Regions from separate parts of the Arthrobacter sp. NPDC089319 genome, predicted to be linked through region 1. Evidence: riboswitches for the same ligand, from Rfam matches in the RefSeq annotation. Region 1 holds a riboswitch; each other region holds the start of a gene.
The links. Region 1 has a riboswitch for cyclic di-AMP ahead of AB0N75_RS16105 (M23 family metallopeptidase). Riboswitches for the same ligand answer to the same signal wherever they lie in the genome.
Positions count from the first base shown of each region.

Region 1 (12,925 bases):
GGACAGCACCCGGTTGGGGTTCAGCATCAGGTAGCGCAGCAACTTGAACTCGGTGGGGGAGAGGTCGATGACTTCGCCGCCGCGGCGGACTTCATGCGCGTCGTCGTCGAGCTCCAAATCATCCACCGAGATGACCGCGTCGTCCTCCAGCAGAGGCCGGGTGCGGCGGAGCACGGCCCGGATCCGGGCCACCACTTCGTCCAGGCTGAACGGCTTGGTCACGTAGTCGTCGCCGCCCACGGTCAGGCCGGTGACTTTGTCTTCGGTCTCGTCCCGGGCGGTCAGGAAGACCACCGGAAAATGCCGGCCGGAGGCCCTGAGCTTACGGGTTACGGTGAACCCGTCCATGTCCGGGAGCATGACGTCAAGCACAGCCAGATCGGGCATATGCTCTTCGGCAGCGTCCAAAGCCTCGCGGCCATTGGCGGCAGCAACTACCTCGAAGCCGGCGAACCGAAGTGAAGTCGACAGCAGTTCACGGATGTTCGGCTCGTCGTCGACGACCAGCAGTTTGGCTTCCGGCTCAGACTTTTTCACGTTCCCAGTGTGCTCCGGGTTTCTGGGAGTTTGCTGAATGGATGCTGCAGGCAATCATGACCTGTGCTGGGGACGGCGCAGCGGTCAGCTGCGGCGGCTGAACAGTTCCACCGGGGCAAGCACGCCCTGCCGGACTCCCGCCGCCAGGTTCCCGATCTTTAGCTTGGCGTCGGTGCCCATATGCAGGTGCATGCCCAGCGGTGGAGCGCCGGAATCGGACATCTTGTCCTGGGTCCGCTGCAGGAACTCGACGGCGAAACCGTGCCGGTTGCGTTCGCCCTCCAGCCGGAAGCCGGCCGCCGTCAGGGCCGCAAGATATCCGGTCCGGTCTTCCAGGAAGGACGAAGCGGGCGTCGATGCCCAGGGCAGCGGGTACTGCGGAGCGTTCGCGGACATGGACATGATGTCGTAGAGAGCAAAGATGCCGCCCGGCTTCAGCACACGGTATATCTCGCGGAAGGCGCCCGCCTTGTCGGGAAGGTTCATGCCTACGTGCAGCATGGTCGCCGCATCGAAACTGCCGTCCTCGAACGGCAGCTCCAGGGCGCTGGCCACGCTGAACTGAACCAGCGCCTCCAACCCGGAGCGCCGGGTGAGTGATTCGGCCGTCCGCACTGACCCGGGTGTCAGATCCACACCGTGGACTGTGACTCCCAGATGGTGGGCCAGATAGCGGGCGGGCCCGCCAATCCCGCTGCCGACGTCCAGCACCCGCATGCCAGCCCGCAGGCCCGCCCCTTCCGCCACCGACTGCGTGGCGTCGGTGCCGCCGATGTGCAATTGGTCCGCCGCCGCCAGCACGTCCGGGTCGATGTTGTCCGGATCATGGCCAAGCGCAGCCAATCCGTCCAGGATGAGTGCCTCCAGGCCGGGGTGGTCATAGTGGGCGGCGACGTCGTCTTCGATGTCCATGGCAGCCTCCAACGGGTCAGGATGCCACGAGTGTACGCCCGCACTGACGCCGTCCTTCCGCCCGCGGCAAGCTGGGACACCGGCACTCCGCGGGGAAGACAGGGCGGAGGTGGTTACCCCTGCACCACGTCCTTGGCGTCCTTGATGGTGTAGGCGTAGCCCTGTTCGGCCAGGAAACGCTGCCGCTTGGCGGCGAAGTCCTGGTCCAGCGTGTCCCGCGCCACCACGGTGTAGAACCGCGCGGACCGGCCGTCCGCCTTGGGCCGCAACAACCGGCCCAGCCGCTGGGCTTCCTCCTGCCGGGAACCGAACGATCCGGAAACCTGGATGGCCACGGTGGCTTCGGGCAGGTCGATGGAGAAATTGGCCACCTTGGAGACAACCAGCGTCTGCAGCTCCCCGCGGCGGAACGCGTCGAACAGCCGCTGCCGTTCCTTGACCGAGGTGCCGCCCTTGATCACCGGCGCATCCAGGTGCTCGGCGATCTCGTCCAGTTGGTCGATGTACTGCCCGATCACCAGCAGCTGTTCGCCCTCGTGCGCCTTCACCAGCGCATCCACCACCGGTGTCTTGGTCGGCGAGGTCGCGCACAGCCGGTACTTGTCGCCGTCGTCGGCCATGGCGTACGCCACCCGCTCGTCCCGCGGCAGATCCACCCGGACTTCCACGCAGTCGGCCGGAGCGATGTAACCCTGCGCTTCGATGTCCTTCCACGGGGCGTCGTAGCGTTTGGGCCCGATCAGCGAGAACACTTCGCCCTCGCGGCCGTCCTCGCGCACCAAGGTGGCGGTCAGCCCCAGCCGCCGCCGCGCCTGCAGGTCCGCCGTCATCCGGAACATCGGGGCCGGCAGAAGGTGCACCTCGTCGTAAATGATCAGGCCCCAGTCGTTGGCATCCAGCAGCTCAAGGTGTGGGTACAGTCCTCCGCGGCGCATGGTCAGCACCTGGTAGGTGGCGATGGTGACCGGCCGGATTTCCTTGACCGAGCCGGAGTATTCACCTACCTCCTCGGCGGTCAGCGAGGTCCGCCGGACCAGCTCGTCTTTCCACTGCCGCGCGGAGACGGTGTTGGTGACCAGGATCAGCGTGGTGGTGGAACTGGTGGCCATGGCAGCCGCGCCCACCAGCGTCTTGCCGGCACCGCAGGGCAGCACCACCACGCCGGAACCGCCGGCCCAGAAGTTCTCCACGGCCAGCCGCTGGTACGGCCGCAACTGCCAGCCGCCCGGTTTCGCAGATTCGGCCAGCGCGATCGGATGCGGCCTGCCGTCGACGTAGCCGGCCAGGTCCTCCGCAGGCCAGCCGAGCTTGAGCAGCAACTGCTTGAGCTGCCCGCGCTGCGAGGAGTGCACCACCGTGGTCTCACCGTCGATCCGCGGTCCCAGCAGCGGCTGGATCTTCTTGGCGTGCATGACTTCTTCGAGCACCGGGTAGTCGGTGGTGCGCAGCACCAGGCCATGCTGCGGGTCCTTCTCCAGCCGCAGCCGCCCGTACCGGGACATGGTTTCCTCAATGTCCACCAACAGCGCGTGCGGCACCGGAAAGCGCGAGTAGTTCAGCAGCGTGTCCAGCACCTGTTCGGCATCCAGCCCGGCGGCGCGGGCGTTCCAGAGTCCCAGCGGCGTGATCCGGTAGGAATGCATATGCTCCGGCGCCCGCTCCAGCTCCGCGAACGCTGCGATGGCATGCCGGGCCTCGTTCGCCTGCTCATGGTCCACCTCCAGCAGGATGGTCTTGTCGCTCTGGACGATCAAGGGTCCGTCGGCCATTCAGCTGCCCTCCAGTAGTTCAATGTCCATCACCCGGTGGATGGAGACGGTGCGCTCGCTGTCGCGGTCCGGATCGAACACCCGAAGCCTGCCGCCGCTGACGGACAGCGGCAGCATGACCTGCCGCCGGTGGTTGCCGTCCGGATCCACAATCCCGATCCGCACCCGCTGCTTCAACCGGATGGCGGTCCGCAGCGTCTCCAGCGTCAGCAGCGGCCCCGCCTCAACGGCCGGACGGGCCGGGATCCCGGTGCTCCGCAGCGCGGCGAGTTGCGCGTCGGTCGCCTCGGCGCTGAGTTCCCATGGATGGGTTTTCACCGGGAACGACGACGGCGCCGGGCCGGCTTTCGCCGTCGCGGCACCGTCCGCCGGGGTGCCGTCCGCAGCGAAACCGCCGCCGCTGCCGCGCCCGCCGCCGATGCCGGCCACACCGCCCAGCGCCACGCCGTCGTCGGCCTCCGGCGCCGGCGCATAGCCATACTGGCGCAGCGCGGCGAGCAGATCGCGGGCCGCAGTGCGCGAAACCGCCACCGTGGGGGCCAGCCGGCGCAGGCCCAGGCGGCCGGTGCGCGGGTCGGCGAGCAGGTCGGTCAGCGTGTTCTCGTCATCGCTGCGCAGGAAGCTGGCGGCCGCACCGAGCCGCAGCGCACCGTGCCGGGATGCGGTGTCCTCCACTAGGTACTGCAGCGGCTGCGGCACGTCGGTGGCCGAGTGGCGGGTCAGGAAGCCGAGGATCCCGGCCGCGTCGCGCCCGGCGTCCAGCGCACGCCTGATGCTGTCCGCCGAGAACCGGTAGATGGCGGCCGGACCCTGGCCTTCGGCGGTGGACAGGAGGGACAGCTCGGCGGCGATGTCCGGCGCCAGATAGCCGGGAGCCACCGCGGTCAGGTCCGCCTGCAGCACGAATTCGACCAGGGGCTCCGGCAGCTGATCGGCCAGCAGCTCGGCGGCGTCGGCAAGCCTGTCCTGCGCCAGTGCGCGTCCCAGTCCGGTCAGCGCGCCGGACCCCACCAGGCCCAAGCGTGCCGCCTCGGCGAGGATGCCCGGCACCAGCCGTTCAAACCGGCGCTGCTGCCGCGGCCGGCGCCAGACCAAGTAGCCGGTGACCGCTTCCGGGGAGGGAGCCGGGGTGCTGCCGGTGGCGTTGGCATCCGGTATGAGGTCCGTTTCAACGTCCGGTCCGCCGGGCCGGCCTGCGGAAGCCGGCGGCAGGCACAGTTCTTCCAGCGCCTCCAGCACTCGGCGCCGGACGGCCGGCGCATCGGGCCGGGACGCTTCGGCGGCCAGGGCATTAATGGCGGTGTCCGACGGCGTCCTGCCGCCCACCAGCGAGGGCGCGCGGTCCAGCTGCAGCCAGGCCGATGCGAGCAGCAGCCACTGGTCTTGGCGCGCCAAGGAGGCGAACATGGCGTCGGCGTGGACCACCCAGCGGGAAGTATCGACGTCCAGCACGAGCAGTCCGGCGGCGGCTGCCAGCTCCAGCAGCCAACTGGTTTCGTCCGCGTCGATCCGCAGGGCATCCGCCAGCCGCCGGACCTCGCGGACGCCCACACCGCCTGCGCGCAGCGTGGCAACCGGGCCGCGGTGGACCTGGTCCAGCAGCTCGGACACCAGCCGCAGCGTCTCGGCCACGGCGGAGTAGGCCGCATTGTCGCGCAGTGAATTCCGGACCTGCGCGGCAGCTGTTGCGGGCGGCAGGGTGTGCCACGGGTCGGCCACTGCGCCGCCGCGGACCGCCAGGCCGACCGGCCAGGGGAGCTCCACGTGCGACGCGTCGATGGGCACCAGCAGTCCGTGCGCCGCCAGCCAGTCGATCGGTGACGTGGCTTCGCGGGGGCCGGTGCCGGCCAGCAGGTGCGGCAGCGCGCCGAGCGGGGAACGGCGGAACTTTCCGAGCAGTTCGTCGGTGTGCTCCGGTGCCCGCGCCATCAGCGCCGGCCAGGTCAGCGGGTCGGCCAGCCAGCAGTCGAGGGCGGCGGCCGCCGTGCCGGCGTCTTCGTCCCCCTCAAGAAGAGGGAGCTCAGCCGGCAGCTCGTAGCCGGACTCGCGCAGCAGCCGCACCGTGTGAACCAGATGCTCCGCGGCCACCGTGCTGGCGGCGGCCAAGGCGGCATAACTGCGCCCCAGGCCGGCCGGGTACGGCCCGAGCGCTTCGGCCAGGCTGGCCACTGGAAGGTAGGCCGGGGGCAGCAGGAGGTCCCCGCCGTCGTCGGCTGTAGAGGCGCCTGCGTCAGATGAGGGAAGTTCCACGCGCACCAGCAGGGCGAGGCCCCGCAGGCGGTCCAGGTAAGAGTCCAGGTCCTGCCGGCCGGCTGTGCCCGCCGGCTGCAGCAGCAGGGCACGCAGGGAGCGGGCGTCGGCGGCGCGGCCGGCATCAACATCGGTGCTCAGCACCACTGCCTCAAGCACTTCCAGCTCGGGCCGGGAGAGGTTCTCCAGCACCCGCTGGAGGCTGATCCGGGTGCAGGCCCGGGCGGCTAGCGCGGAAAAGTCCGGTACGGGCGGCAGGCAGAGGTCCGGCCGGGCGCTGAACAGCCGGCACAATTCGGCGTCGCTGCGGGCGGCCAACTGGCCGGCCAGGGCGCGGATGGATGACACCGGATTAACGTTACCCCGCACCGCTGCGGCCGACGCCGCCCGGCCGACACGCCCTTCGCCGGCAGCGGTGGTGCCGCTAGCTGCTGCGGCGACGCCGGATGCTGCCGGCCATCAGCAGCACCATCAGCACGAAGGCGATAGGGAAGCAGAACCATGCCAGGCCCATGAAACCGGTCCACACCGGGGTGCCGGTCATGGCGGCGGCCAGAATCACGCCGAGGCTGCCCAGCCCTGCCAGCAGGAGGACGACGGCTGAAAGGACCAGCACGCGGTGCAGTGCACCCGACTCGGCGGGGCGGGGCGCATTCTGGGCGGGGACTGTTCCGGACATGGCACCAGATTAACTCCCGGCCGTGCCGCGGCCCAATCCCGCCCGCATGCCGGGAGCGGAAACGGCCGCGCGCCGGACTCCGCCGGCGGCGGAACAAGCTAATCTAGAGACAGACTTTCCCCGCCACGCCGCGGCCGCGCCTGTGGCCGGTGTACTGCTGGCGGGGCACATGGTAAGAACGCAGCAGCGGGCGGTACCGCCGCGACATTTAAGCAGAACGAGGTAAGCAAAGTGCCCATCGGCAAAGTCAAGTGGTTCGACACGGAAAAAGGCTTCGGTTTCCTAGCCAGCGAAGACGGCCAGGAAGTGTTCTTGCATGCTTCGGCGCTGCCGGCCGGCGTCAAGGACGTGAAGGCGGGTACCCGGATGGAGTACGGCATCGCCGACGGGCGCCGCGGCCCATCCGCGCTGTCTGCCCGCATCCTCGACGCGGCTCCCTCGGTGGTGCGCGCAACGCGTAAGCCGGCCGAGGACATGGCCGTCATCACCGAAGACCTGATCAAGCTGCTGGATGGCATCTCCAACGGGCTGCGCAAGGGCCGCTACCCGGAACGCTCCCACGCCTCCAAGGTTGCTGCGGTGCTCCGCCGTGTGGCCGACGACCTGGATGCCTAAGCGGACTTGATGACTGAAAACCTGATCGACTCCGGCGCTGAAACTGCGCCCGTGGAGCAGCCCGTCGCCGGTGGGCCCGAGGCTGCGGCCGCGCCCCGGCGGCGGGCTGCGCGCCGCACCGCCAAGCTTGACCTAGTCCTGGCCGCCGCGGTGGACCGCGCCCGGGAGGGCGTGCTGGAGATCGCCCCGGCCGAACAAATCGGTGAACACGCCGGCAGCTACGCCGACGGCGACCGCTTGGTCACCCACCGGTTCGAGGCGAAGCTGGCGGGCTACGCGGGCTGGCAGTGGTACTCCACGTTGGCTCGAGTCCCGCGCGGCAAGGAGGCTACGGTTTGCGAAGTGGGCCTCCTCCCGTCCGAGGGTTCGCTGCTGGCTCCCGAATGGGTGCCGTGGGCGGACCGGGTGCGCCCTGAAGAAGTGGCGGCTGCGGCCGAAGCAGAAGCGGCTGAGGCGGCTGAGGCGGCTGCGGCAACCGAGGCGCAGGACGACGCCGAGGAGGCTCCTACACCGGACGCGGGAGAAGTTCCTGCGGCTGAGAGCCAGGACGAGACCGCTGAAGTCGGTGCAGCCGTGGACGAAAATGCAGCGGACGAGGCGGCCCCGGCCAGCGCGGCCGCCGATGCTTCGGCTGGCGAAGGCCAGACAGACGCAGCCGAAACCAACGCGACCGAGGATTTCACCCAAGCCACGTCCTAACATCCGATCGACGAGGCAGGTTCTGCAGCCGGAAGGGGCGGTAAAGCATGTTTCGTTCGCTGCGGCTGTTCAATTACCGGATCTGGTTTATCGGCGCGCTGATCTCCAACGTCGGCACATGGATGCAGCGAACCGCCCAGGACTGGCTGGTTTACGACATCCTCACCGAGCAGGACGCCGCCGCCATGGGCATAGTGATGGCGCTGCAGATGGGACCGCAGCTGCTGATGGCACCCTGGGCCGGGCTGGTCGCCGACCGGTTCGACCGGCAAAAGCTGCTGATGGCCACCCAGATCTCGATGGCCGTGCTGGGCCTGGCGCTGGGCCTGATGGTGATGGCCGACGTGGCACAGCTGTGGCATGTGTACGCCTTCGCGCTGGCGCTGGGCATGGTGACGGCGGTGGATGCGCCGGCGCGGCAGACGTTCGTCTCGGACCTGGTCCGCGACGACTACCTGCCCAACGCGGTGGCGCTGAACAGCACCTCGTTCAACCTGGCCCGGATGATCGGTCCGGCCATTGCGGGCGTGCTGACCGTAGCCATCGGCCCCGGCCCGGTGTTCTTGATCAACTCCGCCACCTTCGCGGCAATGATCGCGGCGCTGCTGGCCATCCGTAGGCAGGAACTCCACCCACGGCAGAAGGTGGCCAAGGGCCGTGGCCAGATCATCGAGGGCTTCCGGTATGTAAAGGACCGGCCGGACCTGGTGGTAGTACTGGCCGCCATTTTCATCATCGGTACATTCGGGCTGAATTTCTCCGTTTTCGTGGCGTCCATGGCGCGCACCGAATTCGGCGGCCATGCCGGTGACTTCGGCGTGCTCTCCTCAGTGATGGCAGTCGGTTCGGTCACCGGGGCGCTGCTCAGCGCGCGCCGGGACAGGCCTCGGTTGCGCTATATTTTCGGTGCCTCGGTGGCCTTCGGTGTTGCCTGCACGGCGGCGGGCCTGGCCCCGACGGTCTGGCTCTTCGGGCTGGCTCTGGTGCCGGTGGGGGCTGCGGCCATCACCATCATGACCAGCGCCAACGCGTATGTGCAGACCACCACCGAGCCGATGATGCGCGGACGCGTGATGTCCTTGTATATGGCCATCCTGATGGGCGGAACCCCCATCGGCGCTCCGCTGGTCGGCTTGGTGTCCAACAGCTTCGGCCCGCGCTGGGGCCTCGGGGTGGCAGCGCTGTCCGGGGTGGCCGCCGCCGCCGTCGGGATTTTGTGGGCCTGGCGCGCGCACCACATGCGGCTGCGCTTCGACCGTTCGGCCCGGCGGAAGCTAAGCATCACCTATGGTGTGCCGGACCGGCAGGTCTGAGCCGGGGCCGGTCCGGACCAAAAGAAGGTTCGGACCGAAAGAATTCGGACCAAAGAATCGGATCCAAAGAATAAGGTCCGGCTCCCCGCGATCGGGAAGCCGGACCTTATTGATCTACGGTGCGGGACCTAGTCCTGCAGGCGCTCCACCACGTAGTCGATGCAGGCGAGCAGGGCGCTGACGTCTTCCGGATCGACGGCGACGAAGGTGGCAATGCGCAGCTGGTTGCGGCCAAGCTTGCGGTAGGGCTCCACATCCACCACGCCGTTGGCGCGCAGCACCTTGGCCACCGCTGCGGCATCAACTGACTCGTCGAAGTCGACGGTCGCGATGACGTTCGAGCGGTGTTCCGGGTTGACCACATACGGCGTCGCCAGCGCGGAGGCCTCGGCCCACTGGTACACCCGCCCGGCCGAATCGGCGGTACGGCCGGAAGCGAAGTCCAGGCCGCCGTTGCCGTTCAGCCACTGAATCTGCGCATTGAGCGTCACCAGGGTGGCCAGTGCGGGCGTGTTGTAGGTCTGGTTCTTCAACGAATTGTCGATCGCGGTTTCCAAGTTGAGGAAGTCCGGAATCCAACGGCCGGTGGCACCGATCTTGGCCGCGCGTTCCAGCGCGGCGGGGGAGAAGACACCCAGCCACAGGCCGCCGTCGGACGCGAAGTTCTTCTGCGGTGCGAAGTAGTAGACGTCGCTCTGGGTGACGTCTACGGCCAGCCCACCGGCAGCGGAGGTGGCGTCAATGAGAACCAGGGCGCCGTCGTCGGCACCTTCCACTCGCTGCACCGGGGCGGCCACACCGGTGGACGTTTCATTCTGCGCCCAGGCGTACACGTCCACGCCGGCCTCTGCACGCGGCTCCGGCCGGGAACCGGGCTCCGCGGTGATGATGCTGGATTCGGCCAGGAACGGAGCCTTGTTGGTGGCCGCGGCGAACTTGGAGCTGAACTCGCCGAAGGAGAGGTGCTGTGCCTTCTGCTCGACCAGGCCGAATGAGGCGACATCCCAAAATGCCGTCGAGCCGCCGACGCCCATGATGATCTCGTAGCCCGCGGGAGCCTTGAAGAACTCCTGGAGTCCCTCTCGGACGCTGCCCACCAGGTTTTTGACCGGAGCCTGGCGGTGCGACGTTCCCAGCAGGTTGCGGCCGGCAGCGACCAGCGCGTCGACCTGTTCCGGGCGGACCTTGGATGGGCCGGCGCCAAAACGCCCGTCCTTCGGAAGCAGGTCGGCGGGAATGCTGATGGACTGGGTATCGCTCATGAATACCTTTCCTGGCGTGGTGGCAGTGATCTCGATGGCAGTTCACCGTTGAACGCCCGTATCATTCTGCCCCAACGCCGGCAGGCGCCGTTAGTCGGAACCGGCAATGTTGCGCGGCACCCCGGCGCGTCTACCGGCGGCGGAACTGCCGGTCGTGTAGGGAAAACAAGCTAGGCTGGAGAGGGGCCCCACCCTCATGCCTGCTGCTGGAGCAGCCCTTTTCACCGCGCGCCGAGGAGCAAGAACCAATTGACTGATCTCATCGACACCACCGAGATGTACCTGCGCACCATCCTCGAGCTCGAAGAAGAGAATATCGTCGCGCTGCGCGCCCGGATTGCCGAGCGGTTGCGTCATTCCGGCCCCACCGTCTCCCAGACGATCGGCCGGATGGAGCGGGACGGACTAGTGGTGGTCACCGGCGACAGGCATCTGGAACTGACCGAACTGGGCCGGCGCAAGGCGACCGAGGTCATGCGCAAGCACCGGTTGGCCGAGCGCTTGCTCTCCGACGTCATCGGCCTGGACTGGGCCTATGTCCATGACGAGGCCTGCCGCTGGGAACACGTGATGAGCGAGCGGGTGGAACAGCGGCTCTACGATCTGCTGGGCAAGCCGACGGTGTCCCCGTATGGCAACCCGATTCCGGGGCTGGAAGCGCTCGGCGGCCAGCCGGCCGAGGAAACCAACTACGGCCTGCTCAACCTGGCGCAGGCCATGGGCAGCTATACGCCGGACAAACAGGTCAGCATCGTCCGGCTGGCGGAGCCGATCCAAGTGGAGCCGGAACTGCTGATCCAGCTCGAAGAGGGCGGGCTGAAGCCCGGTGCCACACTGCAGTTGGAGACCGCGGGTGAGTACATTTCGGTGCGCGTCCCGGGCATCGAGGGCGCGCTGGAACTGCCTCCGGAAGTGGCCGCCCACATCTTTGTTTCGATGGAATGAAACGTTGCGCCGCGGAATCACGCGGCGCAGATAACGGATTTATTACTTCGGGGTAATTTTCCGTATAGTTGTCCCGGGCACCGAGACATCGGTCCCGCACCCTCCGCAAGCCGAACCCTGTCGGCGGGGGAGTGCATCCGTGAGACAGGGGCGGAGGACCCACCAAGCGGCAGTTTTGTTCGCTGCCTTGGGGTGAAGCCGCAGCGGGCAAAGCCTCGGTGAATCGTTCCACTGTTGCTCTGTGCGGTGCGGCCGAGTTTTCTCTTGACTCGAATCCGACAGCTAACTTCGCAGGCGCTTTGGGAGAGGTATAGATTTTGGCAGGACACAAAGCCTCGGGACGGCGCCGTTCAACCGCCCCGGTCGAGTACTCACGCCCGCGCGCAGCAGCAACAGCCGGCCGCCGTCGTGCCCAGCCGGCACCGTCGCCGGTAGCAGCGGCCGCCCGCGACGTCGGCCATAAAACAGCGATTGTCGCCGCCGCCTCCGGCATGGTGCTGACCGTAATGCTTCCAACGACGGCCGGCGCCACGGCCGACGCCCCGCAGGAAGCAGTGGCAACCAGCAGCATCTCTGCGGCCACGGAAGCGCGCTTGACATTCGAACGGGCCGGGCTGACCAGCAAGTTCGACCCGGACACCAAGCTGAAGCAGGTCATGGTCGCCTCCGGCGGTAAGGCCAAGGCGATCGGCAGCGAGGGATCCCTCTCGCAGCCGATGGACGAGCTGATCAAGACCTCGCCGTTCGGTTACCGGGTCAGCCCCATCACCGGTTACGCCGGAGAACTGCACACCGGCCAGGATTACGGAGCCCCCTGCGGCACGCCCGTCGCAGCCGCGGCCGGCGGCACCGTCGTCGAGGCCGGGTTCCAGGTTGGCGGCGGCGGTAACCGGATTGTGGTGGACCACGGCAACGGCCTGGAGACCACATACAACCACCTGAGCACCATCGACACGGCGGTTGGCGCAGCCGTGGCCCGCGGCGAGGTATTGGGCGAAAGCGGCACCACCGGAGCGTCAACCGGCTGCCACCTACACTTCGAAGTCATGGTCAACGGCAAGCTGGTGGACCCCACCGGCTGGCTCTGACTGACACGCCGTGACCGGAATGTGACTCAGACGCCAAACTGTTATAAGGTTTCACCTGTGCCTGGCATCAACTGCCAGGCACCTTTGGGCGGAATGCCGAATTCTGCCGTCGCCCAAAGTTCGTTCGCACCGAATCGCATGGCAGAAGCGGGGGAACCACTTCCCGGACATCGCAGGATGTCCTTGGGGTAAAGCCGATCAGGACCGGGCCACCAGCCCGGAAACCGACCGGCCGGATGAACTCCCATCCGAACCCGACAGCTCACCTCGCAGGCATTTGGGAGAGGTACAACCGTGTCCAAGAGCATTACTGCCGGCCGCCACCGTGCGACCCCTGTCCGCACCAGCCCGCTTGAGACTATTTCCAAGGCTGTTTCCGCAAACGCCGGAACTGTTGGACGCCAAGGTGCCGTGATCGCCGCCGCTACCGGCCTGGTCCTGACCGCTGCCATTCCGGCACAGGCCGTCAGTGCCGAACGTAGCGTCGATGCTCCGGCCCGCGTGCAGGTGGAAGCCGTGCAGGCTTCCGCGGCCGTGAAGCTGACCTTCGAACGCGCCGGGGTCACTTCCACGCCGGCACCGGAGACAGTGGTCCAGGCTGTATCTAACGAGATCAACCCGACCGCCGGCGACGACGCCGCGTCGGACAAGGGTAAGTCCACCAAGAAGTCGGGCGAAGCCTCCGCCAGCGGAGCCGCCGCGGCCATCGTCGCCGCAGCCTACGGCCAGATCGGTGTGGCCCAAGACTGCACTGCGCTGGTCGAGAACGCACTGCGCGCAGCCGGCTACGCGGTCGGCGACCTCGCCCCGGCACAGTTCTTTGCTTACGGCACACAGGTTTCCACGCCGCAGCCGG
Region 1 covers NZ_JBFBGZ010000012.1:39,706-52,630, forward strand. The annotation lists gene AB0N75_RS16055 (response regulator transcription factor) at 1-537, opposite strand, end outside; gene AB0N75_RS16060 (class I SAM-dependent methyltransferase) at 622-1,449, opposite strand; gene AB0N75_RS16065 (DNA repair helicase XPB) at 1,563-3,218, opposite strand; gene AB0N75_RS16070 (helicase-associated domain-containing protein) at 3,219-5,816, opposite strand; gene AB0N75_RS16075 (hypothetical protein) at 5,893-6,147, opposite strand; gene AB0N75_RS16080 (cold-shock protein) at 6,379-6,762, shown strand; gene AB0N75_RS16085 (DUF3027 domain-containing protein) at 6,772-7,461, shown strand; gene AB0N75_RS16090 (MFS transporter) at 7,509-8,774, shown strand; gene serC (phosphoserine transaminase) at 8,903-10,036, opposite strand; gene AB0N75_RS16100 (metal-dependent transcriptional regulator) at 10,286-10,981, shown strand; cyclic di-AMP (ydaO/yuaA leader) riboswitch at 11,080-11,294, shown strand; gene AB0N75_RS16105 (M23 family metallopeptidase) at 11,299-12,069, shown strand; cyclic di-AMP (ydaO/yuaA leader) riboswitch at 12,187-12,360, shown strand; gene AB0N75_RS16110 (NlpC/P60 family protein) at 12,364-12,925, shown strand, end outside.

Region 2 (14,032 bases), on a different contig from region 1:
GAAGTCATTGCTGTCCCGCCTTTCGCCACTGCCGCCGTTTCCCACAGCGTAGACGAACAGCCCGTCGGGCAACACCAAACCCAAGCGGTAAAAGCCCCGTTTGCCGCTCCTTCTCAGGCTGGTTTTCGACCATTTATTCCGCGAGGTTGCTGCGCAACAGTTTGAAAAAACGCTTCTGGTACTCCGGGAATTCGTCGCTGGCCAGCACTCGTTCGATCCGCTGCCGGACCCACTCGCCGTCCCAGTAGCCCAGCTTGACCAGCTGCGGCAGCAGGACGGACAGCCTGCGGCTCTCCCTGGGGTTGGCCTCGTCGAACTGCATGGCGCTGGCGCCTTTGACTCCGGGCACGCGGAACAGCTCTTTCAGCGTCACCTCGATCAGAGCGGGCCGTTCCCGCAGGAACTTCAGGAAGTCGATGCGCTCCACTTGCGTCTCGCTGAGCAGGAGCAGCATCGCCCCTCGTTGGACCGGCGCGTGGACCAGCCCGTCTCGGGTCCAGTCAAACATCGCCTCGATACCTCGGTTGCGGTCCCAGCCTTTCGGGTTCCGTTCATACCGGGCCGACCAGGATTCAACGAACAGCTCCAGCCGGTCGGGGAACAGCGCGGGCGGCGCATCGCGTGCCACCCCACGGTCGGTGTAGGACAGGTCGGCCGAACGTTCCGCACCGATGCAGGCCATGTGCGCGATGTCCGCGGCGGCCCAGTGGTCCGCCGTCAACCCGCCCAGCCACCACCCGTCCGGAGAGCGTGCGCCGGTTGGCTCCGCGGACACCACCAAGCGGAGCCGGCGGACCAAGGTCTTCTGCCGGCGCTTTTCGCCGTCGTCCATCGCTGCCGCGTAGGCGAGCGTCCCTGCCCGGTCGCCGCCCGCCAGCAGGTCGAACAGCCGATTGTCGGCCGCCGACGTCGGCAAAGAATCACTCATGCAGCAAATTTAGCCCGCCCGAAGGCCGGAGAGGGTGAGCGGTGAAATCCAGTCCGCGGGCCATCTCCACGTCCCGCGCGATCTGGCCGCGGCTGGCCAACCGCATAGGCTGGCAAGCATGGACTCCCCTATCCAGAGCTACCTGCGCACCCTGCACGCCGAGCTCGCCGGGCTCAAGGACGGCAAGCCCTACGCCGGCATTCCCGCGATGGCGGGGGTGGATCCTGACAGGTTCGCCATCTGTCTGGCCACGGTGGACGGCTACGTGTACGAGGTCGGCGACTCCGGCGAAGAGTTCACCATCCAGTCCATTTCCAAACCGTTCACCTACGGGCTCGCGCTGTCCGATCTGGGCCTGGAGGCCGTGGACCGGAAGGTGGACGTGGAGCCGTCGGGGAACGCGTTCAACGAGATCTCGCTGGCTCCCGGTACCGGCCGCCCCGCCAACGCCATGATCAACGCCGGGGCGCTGACCGCCACCTCGCTGATCAAGGGCAGCGGCGGCAAGACCGGCTTCCGCCGCATCTTGGAGCACTATTCCGCCTTCGCCGGCCGGGAGCTCTCGGTCAGCGAGCGCACCTACCAGTCGGAGGCACGGCACGGCTACCGCAACCGGGCGCTGGCCCACCTGCTGCGCTCCTTCGAGATCATCGAGCAGGAGCCGGACCCGGTGGCGGAGGACTACTTCCGGCAGTGCTCGGTGCTGGTCACCTGCCGCGATCTGTCCGTCATGGCCGCCACGCTGGCCAACGGCGGCACCAACCCGCTGACCGGCAAACAGGTGCTGGACCTGGAAGTGGAGGAACGGGTCCTCTCCGTCATGGCCACCTGCGGTATGTACGACGACGCCGGGGCATGGCTCTCGGACGTGGGCATGCCGGCCAAATCAGGGGTCGGCGGCGGCCTGCTCGCGGTGCTGCCGGGCCAGCTCGGCCTGGCCGTCTATTCACCGCCGCTGAACGATCACGGCAGCAGCGTCCGCGGGGTGGAGGCCAGCCGGCGGATCTCGCACGACATGGGGTTGCACTTTGTCCGGGCGGCCCGCACCGGCCGCAATGCCATTCGCGCCAGCTACGACATCGCCGATGCGCCGTCCGGCATCCGCCGCACCGACGCGGCCGCCGACGTGCTGCGGGACAACGCCCACCGCGCCCGGGTGATCGAGCTGAACGGGGACCTGCTGTTCGCCGGCACGGAATCCATGGTGCGCGAGGTCAGCGACCTCGACGAGTCGGTGGAACTGATCATCCTGGACATGCGTCGGGTCGATGAAACCGCCCCCGTCGCCCTGGACATGCTGGAGCAGCTCCGGAAGTCGCTGGCCCAAGACGGACGCGGTCTGGTGCTCATCGACGGCGAGGGCGCCCTGGCGCAGCGGTTCGAAGAGGACGGGCGGGCGGTGCCGTCGTTCGCCACCCGTACCTCCGCCGTCGAATTCGCGGAAAACCAGTTGATTGCCAGCTACGGGGACGAGCTCTGCCAGCCGGCCACCGTGGACGTCGCCGACTCGCCTGCGCTCAGCCCGCTCGCCGCCGGGGACGCCGCTGCCTTGGCCGCACTGATGGAAGAGCACAGCTACGACCACGGCGACGTCATCCGCCGCATCCGCCAGCGCTTCGGCGGTGTCTACTTCATCCTGTCCGGCAGTGTCGTCACCACGTCGCCGGGTCCGGAGAACAGCCGGGTCAAGCTCTCCACCCTCAGCGCCGGCATGACGTTCGGCGAAATGGCGCTGGGCAGCGCCGACCGACAGGAAACCACAGTGCGCGCCCACGGCACGGTACGGGTCAAACTCCTCCCGGCCGAGACGATCAGCCGGCTGGAGAGCGAAAACCCGCGCCTCGCCGTCGAGCTGTGGAAGGCACTGACCCGCGACGCGTACGCCCATGTGGACCGCTACATGCGCGAAACAGCCGTGCGCATCCGCGACTGAAACTAGAACGGGTACTGCGCCTGCCCGCTTTGTTGGATGGTGATCCAGCGCTCCTCGGTAAACGAATTGATGCCGGCCTGGCCGCCGAACTTGCCGTAGCCCGACTCGTGGATGCCGCCGAACGGGGCCATCGGCTCGTCCTGCACGGGCTGGTCGTTGACGTGGCTGATTCCGGTTTTGAGCCGCTGCGCCACCTTGAGGCCTTCGGCCAGGTTCTCCGTGATCACCCCGGAGGTGAGTCCGTAATTCGTATCGTTGGCCAGCTTCACCGCCTCTTCCGGACCGTCCACTTCCATCACCGTGGTGGCTGAACCGAAAATCTCCTCGTCGTAGACCCGCATCTCTTCCGTGATGCCGGAGAGGACTGTTGCCGGCACCACGGCTTGGCCCGCCTTCTCTCCGCCGGCCAGGACCTGCGCGCCCTTGGAGACTGCGTCGTCGATCAGTGCATACTGCCGGTCCGCCGAGCTCTGGTTGACCTGCGGTCCAATGACGGTGGCCTGGTTCATCGGGTCACCGGTGGGCAGCTTGGCCACCTTCTCCGCAAAGCGGCTGGAGAATTCCTCGACGATGCTGCGGTCCACGATCACCCGGTCGACCGACATGCAGATCTGCCCGGCGTTCATGAACGAGCCGAAAGCCGCCGCCTGGACGGCGTAGTCGATGTCTGCATCTTTCAGGACCACCAGCGAGTTCTTGCCGCCGAGCTCCAGCACCGCCGGCTTCAGGTTCTGCGCAGCCAGTGTGCCGATGATCCGTCCGACTTTAGTGGAACCGGTGAAGTTCACGTTCCGCACCCGCGGGTCGGCAATCAGGGTACCGACGATGTCGTTCGCGTCCGCCCGGTCGTTCGTGATCACGTTGAGCACTCCCGGCGGCAGGCCTGCGTCCAATAAGGCGTCCGCGAGGAACAGGCCGCAGGCCAGCGGTGCATCCTCGCTGGGCTTGAGCACCACAGTGTTGCCAACGGCCAGCGGGATGGCCATGGCGCGGATGCCAAGGATGAAGGGCGCGTTCCAAGGCGAGAGCGCCGCCACCACACCGTAGGGCTGGCGGACCGAGAGCGAGAACTTGCCCGGCAGGTCGGTGGCGAGCACATCGCCCCGCGGAGCGGTAGTGGCCGCCGCGGCAGAGCGCAGAATGTTGGCGGCAAGTTGGACGTTGAAACCGGCCCAGACCGCTACTCCCCCGACCTCGCCGGCCATCAACTCGATGCCCTGCTGCATCCGTTCCTCCAGCAGATCGGCAGCTTTCAAGAAGATCTTCGCCCGCTGGGTGGGCGGAGTGGCGGCCCAGGAGTCAAAGGCAGAGGACGCAGCCCCGACGGCGCGCGTGACATCCTCCGGACCGGCCGCGGCGACGGTGGCGTACGTGGCACCCGTGTAGGGGCTGATGTCCTCGGTGGTCTTGCCGGAAACCGCCGGGACGTGCTCGCCGTTGATGATCAGATCGCGCGTGATGGGCATGGCGCTTCATTCCTCTCCGAAGTGGCTGGGCCACGCCGCCGGCCGCAAGCCGGAGCGCCGGCCGTTTCTCGCGGCCCGGTTAATCCGGAGCCTACTCCCGCCGTCGGGCTCCGACAATGGCAGTTGACTGCCCTGTGGAACCGGCCCAGACGGCCCTCTTTGGTGATGATGTTCACTCGAAAGGGTCGAAAATGCACTCAAAAACGTCTCGAATGCCGTCGGTCTGTTCCACGGGATGTAGCAATCCGGTGCTTCCGATCCGGTGTAAAACGGGCCTCGGAACGCGGAAGTTTCGGGGCTTTCAGGTTATCCACAGGTAAATTTCAGGTCTTGGACAGTTATCGAACCGTTATGTAGTGTGATCATCACGTCGGCGATCATGCGCCGTCGTCCTCGGAAGGTATTGCTGAGCTCTGCCAACCTTCCCGAGTTTGTTCGCTAGACATCTGGCAGAGGCGGGGGACCCACTTTTCCGGGCCCCTCTTGGGGCCCTTGGGGTTAAGTCGCGTGGAGTGCATGCCGCACTGCCGCACGACCGGGTGACTCCCATCCGAATCCGACAGCTCACCTCGTAAGCATTGGGAGAGGTCTACTTCTTGCTGCTCAAAAACAACCGTGCCCGCCACCGCGCCACCCCCGTCCGCAACACCACCGTGGCCGGCCTGTCCAACGCTGTTTCGACCCACGCCGGCACCGTCGGCCGCAGCGCCGCCGTTGTCACGGCCGCCGGCGGCCTGATGCTGGGCGTCGGCATGCCGGCCAACGCCGCCGCCGATGTCACCGTCCCGACCTACGGTGCAGCCGATGTGGCAGACACCGTTGCCGCCCCGGCCACTGCCGCCGCCGAGGTGGAGCAGGCTTCCGTGACCACCGAAGCTGCTTCCGACGCCGCCACCCACACCGTGGTTTCCGGCGACACCGTAGGCACGATTGCCGCCCAGTACGGAAAGAACGTGCAGGATGTGCTGGCCGCCAACGGTCTGGACACTTTCACCATCATCTACCCGGGCGACGAGATCGCGCTGACCGGTTCCGCCCAGGGCACCCAGTCCGGCGGCCAGGTTGCGCAGGGCTCCGGCGCCGGCGTTGCTGCCGCGGCGACGCAGGCTGCACCGGCAGACACCGCCACCGTCTCGCTGGCCAGCACCAACATCAAGCCCGCTTCCACCGCCGGCAACCAGAGCATCGTGGACATCGCCATGCAGGGTGTGGGAACGCCCTACGTCTGGGGCGGCACTTCCACCTCCGGTTGGGACTGCTCCGGCTTCACCCAGTGGGTTTACGCCCAGGTGGGCGTCGACCTGCCCCGCACCAGCCAGACTCAGGGCAGCGCCCTGACGCCCACCAGCAGCCCGAAGGCCGGCGACCTGGTAGTGCAGAACGGCGGCAGCCACATTGGAATCTACTTGGGCGGCGGCAAGATGATCAGCGCGCTCAACCCGAGCCAGGGCACCTTGGTTCACGATGTGAGCGCCATGCCGGTCACCGGCTACTACACCATGTAGTCACCACAGTCTCCTGGCCCGGCTATTCCCCCAACGGCCGGGCCAGGATCACAGGGAGCCCCGTCGGCCATGCGCCGGCGGGGCCTCTCCCCTTTTAAGGGAGGGCGATTCCTGCAGGAATGCCGCCGCGTTAGGCGCTTTCTCGCGGTACGAGTCCCTCCTCCTCAATCTGCGGCAGCAGCCTCTCAAACAGGGGAGGCTGCGCCTCTTTAAAGGATGCCGCCGCCCACCTCCTCTTTAAAAGCCGCCACCTCCTCCTTAAAAGGGGGAGGTTTTTCCTCTCATAAAGGAGCCCTCGGCGCGTTTCCGCCCATACTCACTGGGAAGGCATCAGAGCCCGTCCGCCTACCTCCCCGCGCGACTCCCAGGCGAGGTGGCCCCTGCGGCGAGCACCGCCGTCGTTATTTGGCAGGGCTTGAGGGGCAGCGGGAATAGGCGCTGATGGCCGAGGGTTAGACTACTATTCCGCCGTTTTGGGCGGCGTTTCTGGCCCTACCGGCCGACCACAACAGCACGTACTCCACCCGAGGATTCTCCCGTGAGCAATGAACCGTTGACGAATAGTGCCTCGGCGACGCCCCGACCGGCCCAGGGCGGCGGTCTGACGGCTGATGAGTCGCGCCGCAACCGCCGGGTGATCGGCATCCTGCTGGTTTCCGCGTTTGTGGTGATCCTCAACGAGACGATCATGTCCGTGGCCCTGACCGACCTGATGGAAGACCTGCACATCAGCGCCCGAGCAGCCCAGTGGCTGACCACCGCGTTCATGCTGACCATGGCCGTGGTCATCCCGGTGACCGGCTTCCTCTTGCAGCGTTTCACCACGCGGCAGGTTTTCACCGCCGCCATGCTGCTGTTCTCGTCGGGCACGCTGCTGGCCGGGCTGGCTCCGGGATTCGAGGTGCTGCTGGTGGCCCGCGTGGTGCAGGCCTCGGGCACCGCGATCATGATGCCGCTGCTGATGACCACGCTGATGAACCTGGTGCCGGCAGAGGACCGCGGGAAGACCATGGGCAACGTCTCGATTGTCATTTCGGTGGCGCCGGCGATCGGCCCGACCATCTCCGGCATCATCCTCAACGCGCTGTCCTGGCGCTGGATGTTCTGGTTGGTGCTGCCGATCGCGCTGGCCATGCTGTTGGTCGGCAACCGGCGGATCCAGAACGTCAGCGAGCCCAGGCAGGTGCCCTTGGATGTGCCGTCAGTGGTGCTGTCCGCCATTGGCTTCGGCGGGCTGATTTACGGCCTCAGCCAGGTAGGTTCCGGCCACGGAACAACGACGGCGGAGCCCACCTCGAGTGCCGCGATGTGGATTGCTTTTGCGGCCGGCGGGGTGGGGTTGCTGGTGTTCCTGCTGCGCCAGGTTCGGCTGCAGCGTGCGGATAAGGCGCTGCTGGATCTGCGGCCCTTCCGCGCAGTCAATTTCTCCATGTCCGTAGGCCTGATGGCCGTGAGCATGGCGGCGCTGTTCGGCACCATCATTCTGCTCCCTATATATATGCAGCAGGTTCTGGGGCTGGAACCGCTGCAGATTGGCCTGATGCTGCTGCCCGGCGGCCTGCTGATGGGCCTGCTGGCGCCTGTTGTGGGCCGGCTGTACGACAAATTCGGGCCAACGGTGCTGTTAGTGCCGGGTACCGCGGTGGTCAGCGCCGTGCTCTGGTACCTGTCCACGGTCAGCGAGAATACTGCTCCGCTGACACTGCTGGCCGCGCACATAGTGCTCAGTCTGGGTTTGGCGCTGCTATTCACGCCCCTGTTCACCGCGGGACTGGGTTCGGTGCGGCGGCAGCTGTATTCACACGGAAGTGCGATTATCGGCACCGTTCAGCAGGTTGCCGGCGCTGCGGGGACCGCCATGTTCATCACCGTAATGTCCATGCAGACAGCTGCGCTGACGGCTGGCGGCGCGGAAACGTCGACGGCGGTGGCCGGAGGCGTGCGGGCCGCCTTCCTGGTGGGGGCAATCATCTCCGTGGTGGCCGTGGCGGCCGCGTTCTTCGTGCGGAAACCGGTGGAAGAAGAAACCGTCGAGGCTGCCCGGGACGGTGCACGAGCAGCGCACTGAGCCTGCTCGAGGTGCGGCCAGGGTGCGGCCGTGCGCCTGCCTAGCTCTGGTCACTGAGCAGCAGCTCGCCTGCCAAGCTCTGGTCACTGAGCAGCAGCTCGCCTGCCAAGCTCTGGTCACTGAGGTGCTCGGCCTCCAGCCTGCTTGAGCTGTGTCCGCCGCACCGCGGGGCACCTTCCGTACAACTCCACCTCCACAGGCACCATTCACGGGCGCCTCGTCCACATCCACATTTCCACCTCTCCTACTAGTTTCGAGCCCTTCATAGGCTGGATTTATGGCGATCGAGGTGCTGGATGCGGCTCCGGGAGCAGGGCAGGATGATTCCGCTCTGCTGGCTCGGCTGCGCGCCGAGGTCGCCGGCTTCAACGATCAGCTTCGTGCTGGCGGGCTGACCCGCAGCACTAAATGGGTGGCCCGCACGGCAGCGCAAGTGGAAGAGCTGGCCAATACCGTGGCCCAGACGCAACTGATCCTGGCCCGGATCGTCAAAGAGCAGAACATCGCGGCCGTGGGCGAAACGGATCAGCCGCACGATCCTGACGACCCGGACCGGCCGAAGCGCGGCGCCTTCACATCGAATGAGGATTTTCTGCGGGCCAAGCTGGGCATTGCCCGGCAGGAGGCCGCGCGCCGGTTCCAGCTGGCCGAGGCCACGGAGCCGCGGCCGGTTCCCAACGGCACACCGACCGCCCCGCCCCGGCTTCCGGTGCTCGCCCGCGCTTTGGACGAAGGGCAGGTGTCCGGCCATGCCGCAAACCTGATCCGGCGGGCGGTCGACGGGCTACGCCGGATCGCTGAACCGGAGCAGTTGCGCAAGATGGAAGAGGCACTGGTCAAGCACGCCGCCGATTTCGACGCCGATTCGCTGCGGGACCTGATCCGGCAGTGGGAAGGTGGCCTGAATCCCGGTGGCGCCGATCCGACCGCGGCGGAGCTGAAGGCTCGCCAGGGCTTGTTCTACCGGGGCCGCCGCAACGGCCTGCATTGCTACGAAATCAACGCCACCGATGAGCAAAACGAGGTCCTGGCGACCGTGTACAACACGGCCACCAACCCGCGTTTGCGGGAAGGCACCGCCACCGCCGGCACGGTCGGGTTTGACGGCACCGGTACGCCCCTTGCCGCCCCCGGCACCGGGGATGTTGCCTCCGGCGAGGGCGCTGTCCCGTCCCTGCCAGGGGGCGTCGAACCGGACGCCGGAACCGCAGCCGGTGCGCGCCGACCAGACGATGCTGACCCGGCCGCCGCATCAGGCCATGAGCTGGACGGGCGGACCCGTCAGCAAAAGCAGCTCGACGGATTGATCGGTGCGTGCAAGGTCGCTCTGACCACGGACCGGCTGCCCGCAGCCGGCGGACGCCGTCCCCAGTTGCTTGCCACTATTGACTACAAGGACCTGGCCTCCGATCTCGGCCGCCCGGGATCCAGCACTTTCACCGGACCGCTCAGCGCCAAGACCATCCGCCGGATAGCCTGCGATGCGGACATCATCCCGGTGGTCCTCGCCGGCATGGGCGTGATCTTGGACGTCGGCCAATCGCAGCGGCTGTTTCCGAAGTACATGCGGCTGGCGATCATCGCCCGGGACGGAGGCTGCGCCTTTCCCGGCTGTACCGCCCCGTCGCCGTGGACGGAAGTGCACCACATCCGGTGGTTCGAAAAGGGCGGTCCCACATGCACCGACAACGGCGTTTTGCTCTGTGGGCACCATCACCACCTCATCCATGAAGGAGACTGGCGGGTCGAGGTCATCAACGGTGTCGCCTGGTTCTTCCCGCCGCCCGATATGGATCCTGCACAAGAACCCCTGCGCAACCACATCTGGCTGAAGAACGCCCAGCTGCCCGAACGCCAGCCGGAACCGGCAACTGTAGGACAGGGGTCCGGACTATCCGACGACCCACCCCGTCCAGACTTGATTGGTTCTGACGCTGATGTTCGAGGCACGAACGCCCTCCGTACGGGCGATCTGGGGGCCGCTGGGCAAGAAGAACTTGATCTTGGCTGGGCCTCCGGCTCAGAGGCCCACAGCCGTGGCAGACATTCGAGCCCGTTCCGCGGGTGGCCAGATCAGCCGGCAGCGCCGCCATTCTGAGGGCGCTGGGCCTCTACGCAACCGAAGTACCGGCAGGTCCTTCCGCCATCCGCAGATGAAATGGTGCGGGAGACGGAACTCTAGCCAGCGCTGTAGTTATCGCATGCCCCTTGCATGGAGGCGACGGTTTCGGCCGGGATCTGGTCGCCGGATTCGGCGATCTGCGACATCGGGCCGGTGATCTCCGCCGGAACGCCGGCAGCGTCTGCGGCCGCGACCAGTCCGCCGAGTAGCTTCTGGTCTTCTGCACCGATGTTGCCGTCCCGGATTGGAGCGCATGCCTGCTTGACGGCTTCGCCGACGGCTGCGTTAGCCAGATCGGACGCGGCTTGGCTGACGGCGTCGGAAGCGGCGTTTGCGGCTTGGTCGGCGGCGTCGGAGGCGGCCTGTTCGATCTGTCCACAGCCGGTGGCGACCAGTGCCACGAGCGGGAGCATCAGCAGAGCAGAGTATCGGCGAATCACCCCGCAACTTTACTATGCGGCACTCGCTTTCCCTCATTCGGGGGATGCTGCTCGCCCGGCTGCGGGATCCGCGGCCGAGCACCGGTGAGAAGACTGGGTTCATGACCACTACAGAAGTGCAACACCGTCCCCAAACCGCAAGCGTCCGGTTCATAGAAGGGGCACCGTTAGTCACGGCCTTGGCTGCCGGCCTATACGCGATAGCCGCGATTTTCTTCCTGCTGACGTACGGTTCCCTGCCTCTGGTTCCCGCCGAGGCGCTATCCCACGAGCTGAACGGACCGCTGGGCGCCGTCCTCAATTACGTCCTCCCGTCCCTGGCGATGCTGGGATCCTTACTAGGATTTGCCATCCACTATCGGCTGCTTCCGGCCCGGGGCCTGGCAGTCGGCTCCACGGTCTTTGCCTCAGTTTGTGGCGCTGTCGTGCTGCTGGCGGTCGTCGATAGCAATATCTTGGCGACTCTTGGCTATCTGCCGTTCCTCACGGTCAAGTCCTTAACCGACCCTGATTTCATACAAACAGCGCTCGGCCTACCGTGGCCAATTGTTGGCCATCAGTTGGTTTGCATCATTGGCGTGACGCTGTGGATTCTGACTGCGGCCGTGGCCGTTCGCAGAAGTTCGGGCGCCTGCGTCGCGTGTGGGCGCCGTTCCTCTGTTGCAGCCGCCAGGCGGTGGGGAACGCCGGTGACCATCGCCGCAGCCATGATTCCAGGCGTCTATGCGGTCACGCGCTTTGCTTGGGCCGCGGGCATCCCGCTCGGAATTGAGCAGGCCTTCCTGCAGCAGATGCAGAAGACCGGCCTGGTCTACGCCGGTCTTGGCCTGGCTTCCATGGCGCTGCTTGGCGTCTTGCTGACGCTGGGCCTGATCCAGCGCTGGGGCTCGGTGTTCCCCCGTTGGATCCCCTTCCTGGGCGGACGACGTGTCCCGGTCTTGTTGGCTGTCATTCCGGCCGGCTTTGTATCCCTCATCGCGATTCCCGCCGGGGCCGAGATGATTCGGGTGTTCACCATACGCGGCGCGGGCGGCATCCCGATCGACTGGGCCAACTGGGCGACGATCGGCCCGACCCTCCTGTGGATTCCTTGGGGTGTGCTGCTCGGCGCCGCGACACTGGCCTATTACCTCAAACACCGCGGCTCCTGCCGCCGGTGTGGGGTCAACGGATGACGGCCAGCAGTCGATGGCCGAGAATGAGCCCATGACAGAAACGGGCCGACGGCCCTCACAACGGGCAGGGCGGATCTTCAGGCACTTCGTGTTCATGATGATCGGCGCCCTGCTCGCTGTGCCGTACATCGTTGTTTTCATCTGGGCCACTCAACTAGCCGCCGTAAGCCCGGCCAACGCTGCCGTGGCATTTACAGTGCTGGTCCTGCTGCTCGCCGTGCCCGCCGCGCTCTCCGCTACCCGAGCGTTAGAACGGACCGCCGTCGGTGAACTGCTGGCGGTTAAACTGGCCGAACCTGCCGGTCCCGTGACCCGGCAACGCCGCCTCAGGGGCGCCGTTTGGTACCTCGTTCATCTCATGGCCGGTGGCCTCACCCTGGTGGCTATTGCCTTCGCGGCCCCGCTGGTCATCAGCGTAGTAATCCTGCCGCTGCTCGGCAACGCGAACTCCGCCAACGAACTGTCTGCCGCAGTTGTCCCCTTTACCGACGACACGACGGCGGCGCTATGGTCGCTTGGCCTGGGCACCGGAGTCATCATTTTCACCATATTGACCGCCCTCGCGTTGCCACATTGGGCCACGCTTCTACTGGGCCCCTCTCCCGCAGAACGTCGGGTACTAGAAGAAGAGCAGGCGAGGTTGGAAGCCAAACGGAACGAGCTTGCCCGCGAACTCCACGACTCGGTGGGCCATGCCTTGACCGTGACCACGCTCCAGGCGACGGCCGCCGAAGCCTTGATGGGCCGTGATCCCGAAGAGGCAGCGCGGGCCATGCGCGCCGTAGCCGACACTGGCCGAAGCGCGCTGGCCGAACTCGATCGAGTGATCGGCATTTTGCGGGCGCCCGGAGTTCCAGCCGAAAATCCCGCGGGACTTCGGCAATTGCCCGGTTATTTGGACCACATGGAAGACCAAGGCCTGCAAGTGAAACGTGAGTTCGAGACCCAGACGCTGGAGCAAGTGCCGGCAGCAGCATCGGCGCCCGCATTCAGGATCCTGCAGGAGGGGCTAACGAACGCGCTCAAATACGCTTCACCGCGGGAGGCGGTACTTCACATCGAACTCAATGGCCAGCGCCTGCAGATCCAACTCGTGAATCCAGTAGTGCAGTCCGCGACTGCACGGAGGGCCAGTGGCCGCGGCATCGCGGGCATGCAGGAGCGGGCCAGGCTGGCCGGGGGCAGCACCCGGTCCCAGCTAGCCCAGGGCCGCTGGACCTTGTCCGTGGACATTCCATTGCAGGAGCGAGCCTGGTGAGCCAGCCCATCCGCGTATTACTGGTTGACGATGAGCCTTTGGTCCGCTCCGGTCTTGCCGCCATTCTCGGTACACACGCAGACATCGAAGTCGTCGGTGAAGCCTCCGATGGGACGGACGTATGGCAGGAGACGCGGCGGCTGCAGCCCGATCTGGTGATGATGGACGTGCGGATGCCGCAGATGGATGGGATCGAAGCGACTGCTCAATTGATGGCCCTCGGAGTCGATCGCCCCAAGATCCTGATCCTGACCACCTTCGAAAGCGACGACTACGTATACCAAGCGCTGAAAGCCGGCGCCGACGGCTTCCTGCTCAAACGAGCCCGGCCGGAACAACTCCTTCACACCGTGCGTGCGGTAGCCGCTGGCGACTCCATCGTTTTCCCGGCCAAGCTTCGCGAGCTAGTCGCAGCCCACGGCAACAAGTCCCGCGACCGCGTTGCTGCTGCCGGCCTCAGTATCCGTGAGGCGGAGGTCCTCCGTCACTTGGCCAGGGGATACAACAATCTGGAGATTGCGCAGGCGATGTTTCTCGGCACCGAGACCATCAAGACCCACATCGGGTCGATCCTCTCCAAGCTCCGGGTCCGCGACCGCACGCAAGCCGTTATCGCGGCCTATGAATCCGACTTCATGCGGCCAGGCGCCTGACTCTCCGTCTTGGATCGAGGGTGCTGGGGGCTCCGCAACGCTCGGTTCTAAACGTCGGCGAAGTATTTGCCGGCGGCGATGAGCAATAAACCGCCGACGGCGACGACCACGGTCCCGGTCAAGAGACTGGCAGCCACTGTTGCCACTCCAGAAACCATCACCCAGCGGCCCAGCCCGCGCCGCTTGGGCTGGGGCTTTTCGGGCACCGGTGCCGCCTGCTGGACGACGATCGGAAGTGACAAGGTGATCACCGCGCCTGCCCCGCCCTGCGGTTCAGCCTCGCTTGGATGCCGGGTCCCAATAGGCCACGGCCTGCCCGGCATCGATAGCATCCGGGCCAATACCGGATTCTCGGCGGCAAGATGCCGTTCAATTCTTGCTAGTTCACGCTGTTCTGCGTCAGAAAGTTTCATCGTTGGTGCCGGCCCAATCTGATACGGACGCGGGCACCTGCGTGTGGCTGTTCATGGGAATCTCCCGGTGG
Region 2 covers NZ_JBFBGZ010000003.1:25,538-39,569, reverse strand. The annotation lists gene AB0N75_RS05220 (lipopolysaccharide assembly protein LapA domain-containing protein) at 1-8, opposite strand, end outside; gene AB0N75_RS05215 (hypothetical protein) at 134-928, opposite strand; gene glsA (glutaminase A) at 1,047-2,861, shown strand; gene AB0N75_RS05205 (aldehyde dehydrogenase family protein) at 2,864-4,327, opposite strand; cyclic di-AMP (ydaO/yuaA leader) riboswitch at 4,754-4,919, shown strand; gene AB0N75_RS05200 (NlpC/P60 family protein) at 4,924-5,832, shown strand; gene AB0N75_RS05195 (MDR family MFS transporter) at 6,434-7,900, shown strand; gene AB0N75_RS05190 (DUF222 domain-containing protein) at 8,178-9,998, shown strand; gene AB0N75_RS05185 (hypothetical protein) at 10,079-10,462, opposite strand; gene AB0N75_RS05180 (hypothetical protein) at 10,564-11,637, shown strand; gene AB0N75_RS05175 (histidine kinase) at 11,669-12,895, shown strand; gene AB0N75_RS05170 (response regulator transcription factor) at 12,892-13,548, shown strand; gene AB0N75_RS05165 (hypothetical protein) at 13,596-13,799, opposite strand; partial or broken gene AB0N75_RS05160 (DUF3040 domain-containing protein) at 13,860-13,961, opposite strand.
Region 2: linked by a shared signal. The riboswitch ahead of AB0N75_RS05200 (NlpC/P60 family protein) and the one ahead of AB0N75_RS16105 (M23 family metallopeptidase) in region 1 are both predicted to bind cyclic di-AMP.

Region 3 (4,465 bases), on a different contig from region 1:
GCACCGACCTCTCCGTCTACGGACCCGAGGACCTCGAACACGTAGCCCAGGAACTGAACGGCCGGCCACGCAGAACGCTCGACTGGGACTCCCCAGCCGAGCGTCTGCGTGACTTACTCTTGACTACCTAGCCACCTACGGTGTTGCAACGATCCCTAGAAACCGCCGGCATCGCCGTCAGGTGGCGGAAGCTCCGCCGTCGTTGCTGGGGCTTAGAGCCAGCCGGCCGGATCCACGGTCTGGCCGTCCTTCACAACCTCGAAGTGCAGGTGGCAGCCGGTGGAGTTGCCAGTGGTGCCCAGCTCGCCGATGCGCTCGCCTTGGGCGACCTTTTGGCCCAGCGAAACACCGATCGACTGCAGGTGGTTGTAGGTGGTCTTCAGGCCGCCGCGGTGCTGGACCACAATGCGGTTTCCACCGCCGCCCACCTGGAAGCCTGCCTCAACGACCTTGCCGCCGTCGGAAGCGTTGACCGGGGTGCCGCAGCCCATCGCGTAGTCGATGCCGGTATGCAGTTCGCCGGCCGCGCCGGTGATCGGATTCGACCGGTAGCCGAAGCCGGAGGTCTGCTTCATATGCGGAATGGGGGCCTTCAGGCTGCCGGTCGCGAAGCCGGCGGTCTTGGCCTTGGCCGCATCGGCCTTTTTCGCGGCAGCGATGGCCGCCGCCTTCTTCTTGGCGGCCGCCTGGGCCTTCGCCTTCTTGTCCGCGGCGGCCTTCTGATCGGCCGCGGCCTTCTTGGCAGCGTCGTCAGCCTTCTTCTTTTCGGCGGACGCGGCGGCAACCTTGGTCTTTTCCTGGGCGGCCTTGCTGGCAGCCCAAGGCCGGTCGAACCGGAGGTCGGCTCCCTTGGCAGCCTGGACGCTGACCGCGCTGTTGTTGGATACGGGTTCGGTGCGAACCAGTTCTTTCGCGTCGCCAGCGTGGGCCACCGGGATGGCAATCACTGCCAGCATGCCGGCGGTTGCGGCTGCAATGCCTGCCTTGCGGGCAACCGAGTGGGCCGCGGCGGGCGCTTCTGCGCGGCGGCGGCCAGCGGGTTCTCCGGCAGAGCGGGAGATCAGGGACAGGGGCGACGTACGGGTGTCGGAACGGCGACGACCGCGGACAGGAGTGTTCACAGGGATTCCTCTCATGCGCCTGCGAAGTTAGCTGTCGGATTCGAGCGAGAGCTCACTCGGTCCTGCCGGCATAGCCGCGGGAAGCCGGCTTGCCTCTGAGGACTTCACCCCATGGTGCCCCCCAGCACCGTACGTGGTTCCTCCGCCCCTGCCTTCGACACAAAGCTCGATATCTTATGGTCCGCCGGCAGGGTTCGACGGGCGGACCGGGCCTACCTTCATAGTAGGAACTGCATCCAATTTACTGGAGCGACACGCGGTGTTACAACTTCGTTATCCGTGTTCCTAGTCACGGGGAAGTGCCGGTGGTCCCGGAGTCGCTCCAACGACCAACCGTGATCCGGCCGCCATGCAAGCCGATCATTGCCGTCATCCGGCAGCTCACCCCATCAACCAGGCCGCCGTCTGCGTTCGGCCGGAGATCTCATTGCGCTCGCCGGCCTGTACCCGAACGCTGGCCGGAAAGTAGCTGTGGCGCCGTTCTTCCAGCCGCTGGCGGGACTTCGGCGAGGGAATCGAGGTGCCCTTGCTTCGGTCGCAGCTCGCGCAGGCCGCCACGAAATTGGTCATCACGGTGGACCCGCCCTTCTTCCAGGGGAAGAAATGGTCGCCGGTGGTGGCCGGGTTCGGGCAACGGCGGCGCCGCGCAACCTCCAGTTCGCACTGGCCGCCGGCTCGTGCCAACCCTTCGCGGCGCTGCTCCCGGTTAAATTTGCGCAGCGGATCCCGGCGGCGCACATCGCGGGAGCGCCGGATCCGTGCAACAACGGCCACCGCCACCAACGCGAGGACCGGCGGACCGATCCAGCCCAGCACGGGCCACGCCGCCCGGACCAGTGCTTCGGCGCCGACGCCAACGAGAAGCTGCCGGATCCCCTGCAGCAGGCCGGTACCCAGGATGGCCGAGACCACCGCATAGGCCAGCCACGCCAAGGCAGCGACGAAGGCCCACAGCGTGATCCGCCGCGACCAGTAAATCATCCCCAGTTCAGACATCTCCCCACCCGAAGTCCCCCAGCTCCGCGAGTCAATCCGCCATCAGGTTAGCCGAGGCACCCTGTGAATTCCTCGGCCCACCAGCCCGGCCTACAACGCGGCCGCTCCGGCCTCGGCCACCGACTGGTCCTGCTCGCCGGAGCCGCCGCTAACGCCGATCGATCCCACCACCTGGCCGTCCCGGGAGAGCGGGATGCCGCCGGCGAAGATCATGATCCGACCGTGGTTGCTGGCGTGGATGCCGTAGAACTGATTGCCCGGCTGGGAATTGTCGCCCAGGTCCTTGGTCTGGATGTCGAAGGCCCGGGACGTGAAGGCCTTGTTGATCGAGATGTCGATGCTGCCCAGCCACGCTCCGTCCATCCGCACATGCGAGACCAGGTTTCCGCCCGCGTCGGCCACGGCAATGTTCATTGGCTGGCCGATCTCCGCGGCCTTGGCCTCCGCGGCGGCAATGACCCGGCGCGCATCTTCCAGAGTGACGGTGTGCATGGTTGCTCCTTGATCGAAGGCCGCGGGGCGGTCCTAGTGGATGTCATCGTTGGGACTGAGCACGTAGGTGGCGGCGGCTCCGGCGCCGAACGTCGCGCGGCCCTTCGGCGCGTCCCCCAGAGAAGGGCTGTCGCGTTGACCGCCTTGGCGATCGGCACCCTGTCGCAGCCCATCGCTTCGACCGTCCCGGTTTCCTGATAAGCGACCGCTCGAGTGCTGCTCATGGAGGATCCTCTCTGATCCGGACCGGAGCCACGGGTGGATAGGTGCCACCGTAGCCCTCGAGGCGCAGGGCTGGCTAGGGTTGCATCTCCGCGTCCTCGACCCAGCGATTCCGCCCGGCCCCCTTGTGGCCCCGCACGCGATCCGCAAGGGTGGACCCCATGGGTGCGAACGCAGCGGCAGGCCGGATGGTGGGCGCGGATGTCATCGTGGTGGGTGCCGGGCTCTCCGGCCTGGTGGCCACCGCCGAGTTGACCGAGGCCGGGCGTCACGTGCTGCTGGTGGAACAGGAATCGGAGGCCAACTTGGGCGGCCAGGCCTGGTGGAGCTTCGGCGGCCTGTTCCTGGTGGATTCGCCGGAGCAGCGCCGGCTGGGTGTCAAGGATTCGGTAGAGCTGGCCTGGCAGGACTGGCTGGGCACCGCCGGCTTCGACCGGCCGGAGGACTACTGGCCGCGCCGCTGGGCCGAGGCCTACGTGAACTTCGCCGCGGGCGAGAAGCGGGCGTGGCTGCGCGAGCGCGGACACCGGATCTTCCCGGTGGTGGGTTGGGCCGAACGCGGCGGCTACGACGCGAGCGGACCCGGCAACTCGGTGCCCCGCTTCCACATCACGTGGGGGACCGGTCCCGGCCTCGTGGAACCGTTCGCGCGCCGCGTGCGGGAAGCGGCCGACGCCGGACTGGTCACCTTCGCGTTCCGGCATCGGGTGGACGGTCTGCTAACCCGAGACGGCGCGGTCACCGGGGTGCGCGGCAGCATTTTGGAATCGACGACGGCGGAGCGCGGCCACGCGTCCTCACGCACCGTGGTGGGGGATTTCGAATACCCGGCCGGCGCCGTCGTGGTGACCTCCGGCGGCATCGGCGCGGACCTTGACGCGGTGCGGCGGAACTGGCCGCAGCGTCTGGGCACGCCGCCGGGCCACATGGTCGCCGGTGTACCCGAATACGTGGACGGGCGGATGCTCGGCATTGCGCAGGCGGCCGGTGGCCGGGTGATCAACCCGGACCGGATGTGGCACTACGTGGAGGGCGTCCGGAACTGGGATCCGGTGTGGGCCCGGCACGGCATTCGGATTCTGCCCGGTCCCAGCTCGCTCTGGCTGGATGCAACCGGACAGCGGCTGCCGGCGCCGCTGTTTCCCGGGTTCGACACCCTAGGCACGCTGGCGCACCTGCGCTCCACCGGACACGACTACAGTTGGTTCATCCTGAACAAGAAGATCATCGAGAAGGAGTTTGCGCTCTCCGGTTCGGAGCAGAATCCGGACCTGACCGGAAAGTCGGTGAAGGAAGTACTCAAGCGGGCGACCACGGACGTGCCCGGCCCGGTGCAGGCCTTTCTGGACCACGGTGTGGACTTCCTGCAGGCGGACACCGTGCCGGAGTTGGTGGCCAAAATGAACGAGCTGGTCAGGAAGCATCCGCTCGGCGAACCGGATGGATCGGCCGCGGTCGCAGACGCGCCGGGCGGGTCTGAAGACACCATGACACCGGCCGAACCCGTGCTGCCGGCGTTCAGCGAAGACCGGGACGGGCCGATGCTGGACCCGGCCGTGGTTGAGGCCGAGATTCAGGCGCGGGACCGCGAGGTGGGCAATGCCTACGGCAAGGACGCGCAGCTGATGGCCATC
Region 3 covers NZ_JBFBGZ010000026.1:24-4,488, forward strand. The annotation lists partial or broken gene AB0N75_RS18735 (IS30 family transposase) at 1-131, shown strand, start outside; gene AB0N75_RS18740 (M23 family metallopeptidase) at 213-1,121, opposite strand; cyclic di-AMP (ydaO/yuaA leader) riboswitch at 1,125-1,291, opposite strand; gene AB0N75_RS18745 (HNH endonuclease signature motif containing protein) at 1,503-2,117, opposite strand; gene AB0N75_RS18750 (heme-binding protein) at 2,208-2,609, opposite strand; gene AB0N75_RS18755 (FAD-binding dehydrogenase) at 2,993-4,465, shown strand, end outside.
Region 3: linked by a shared signal. The riboswitch ahead of AB0N75_RS18740 (M23 family metallopeptidase) and the one ahead of AB0N75_RS16105 (M23 family metallopeptidase) in region 1 are both predicted to bind cyclic di-AMP.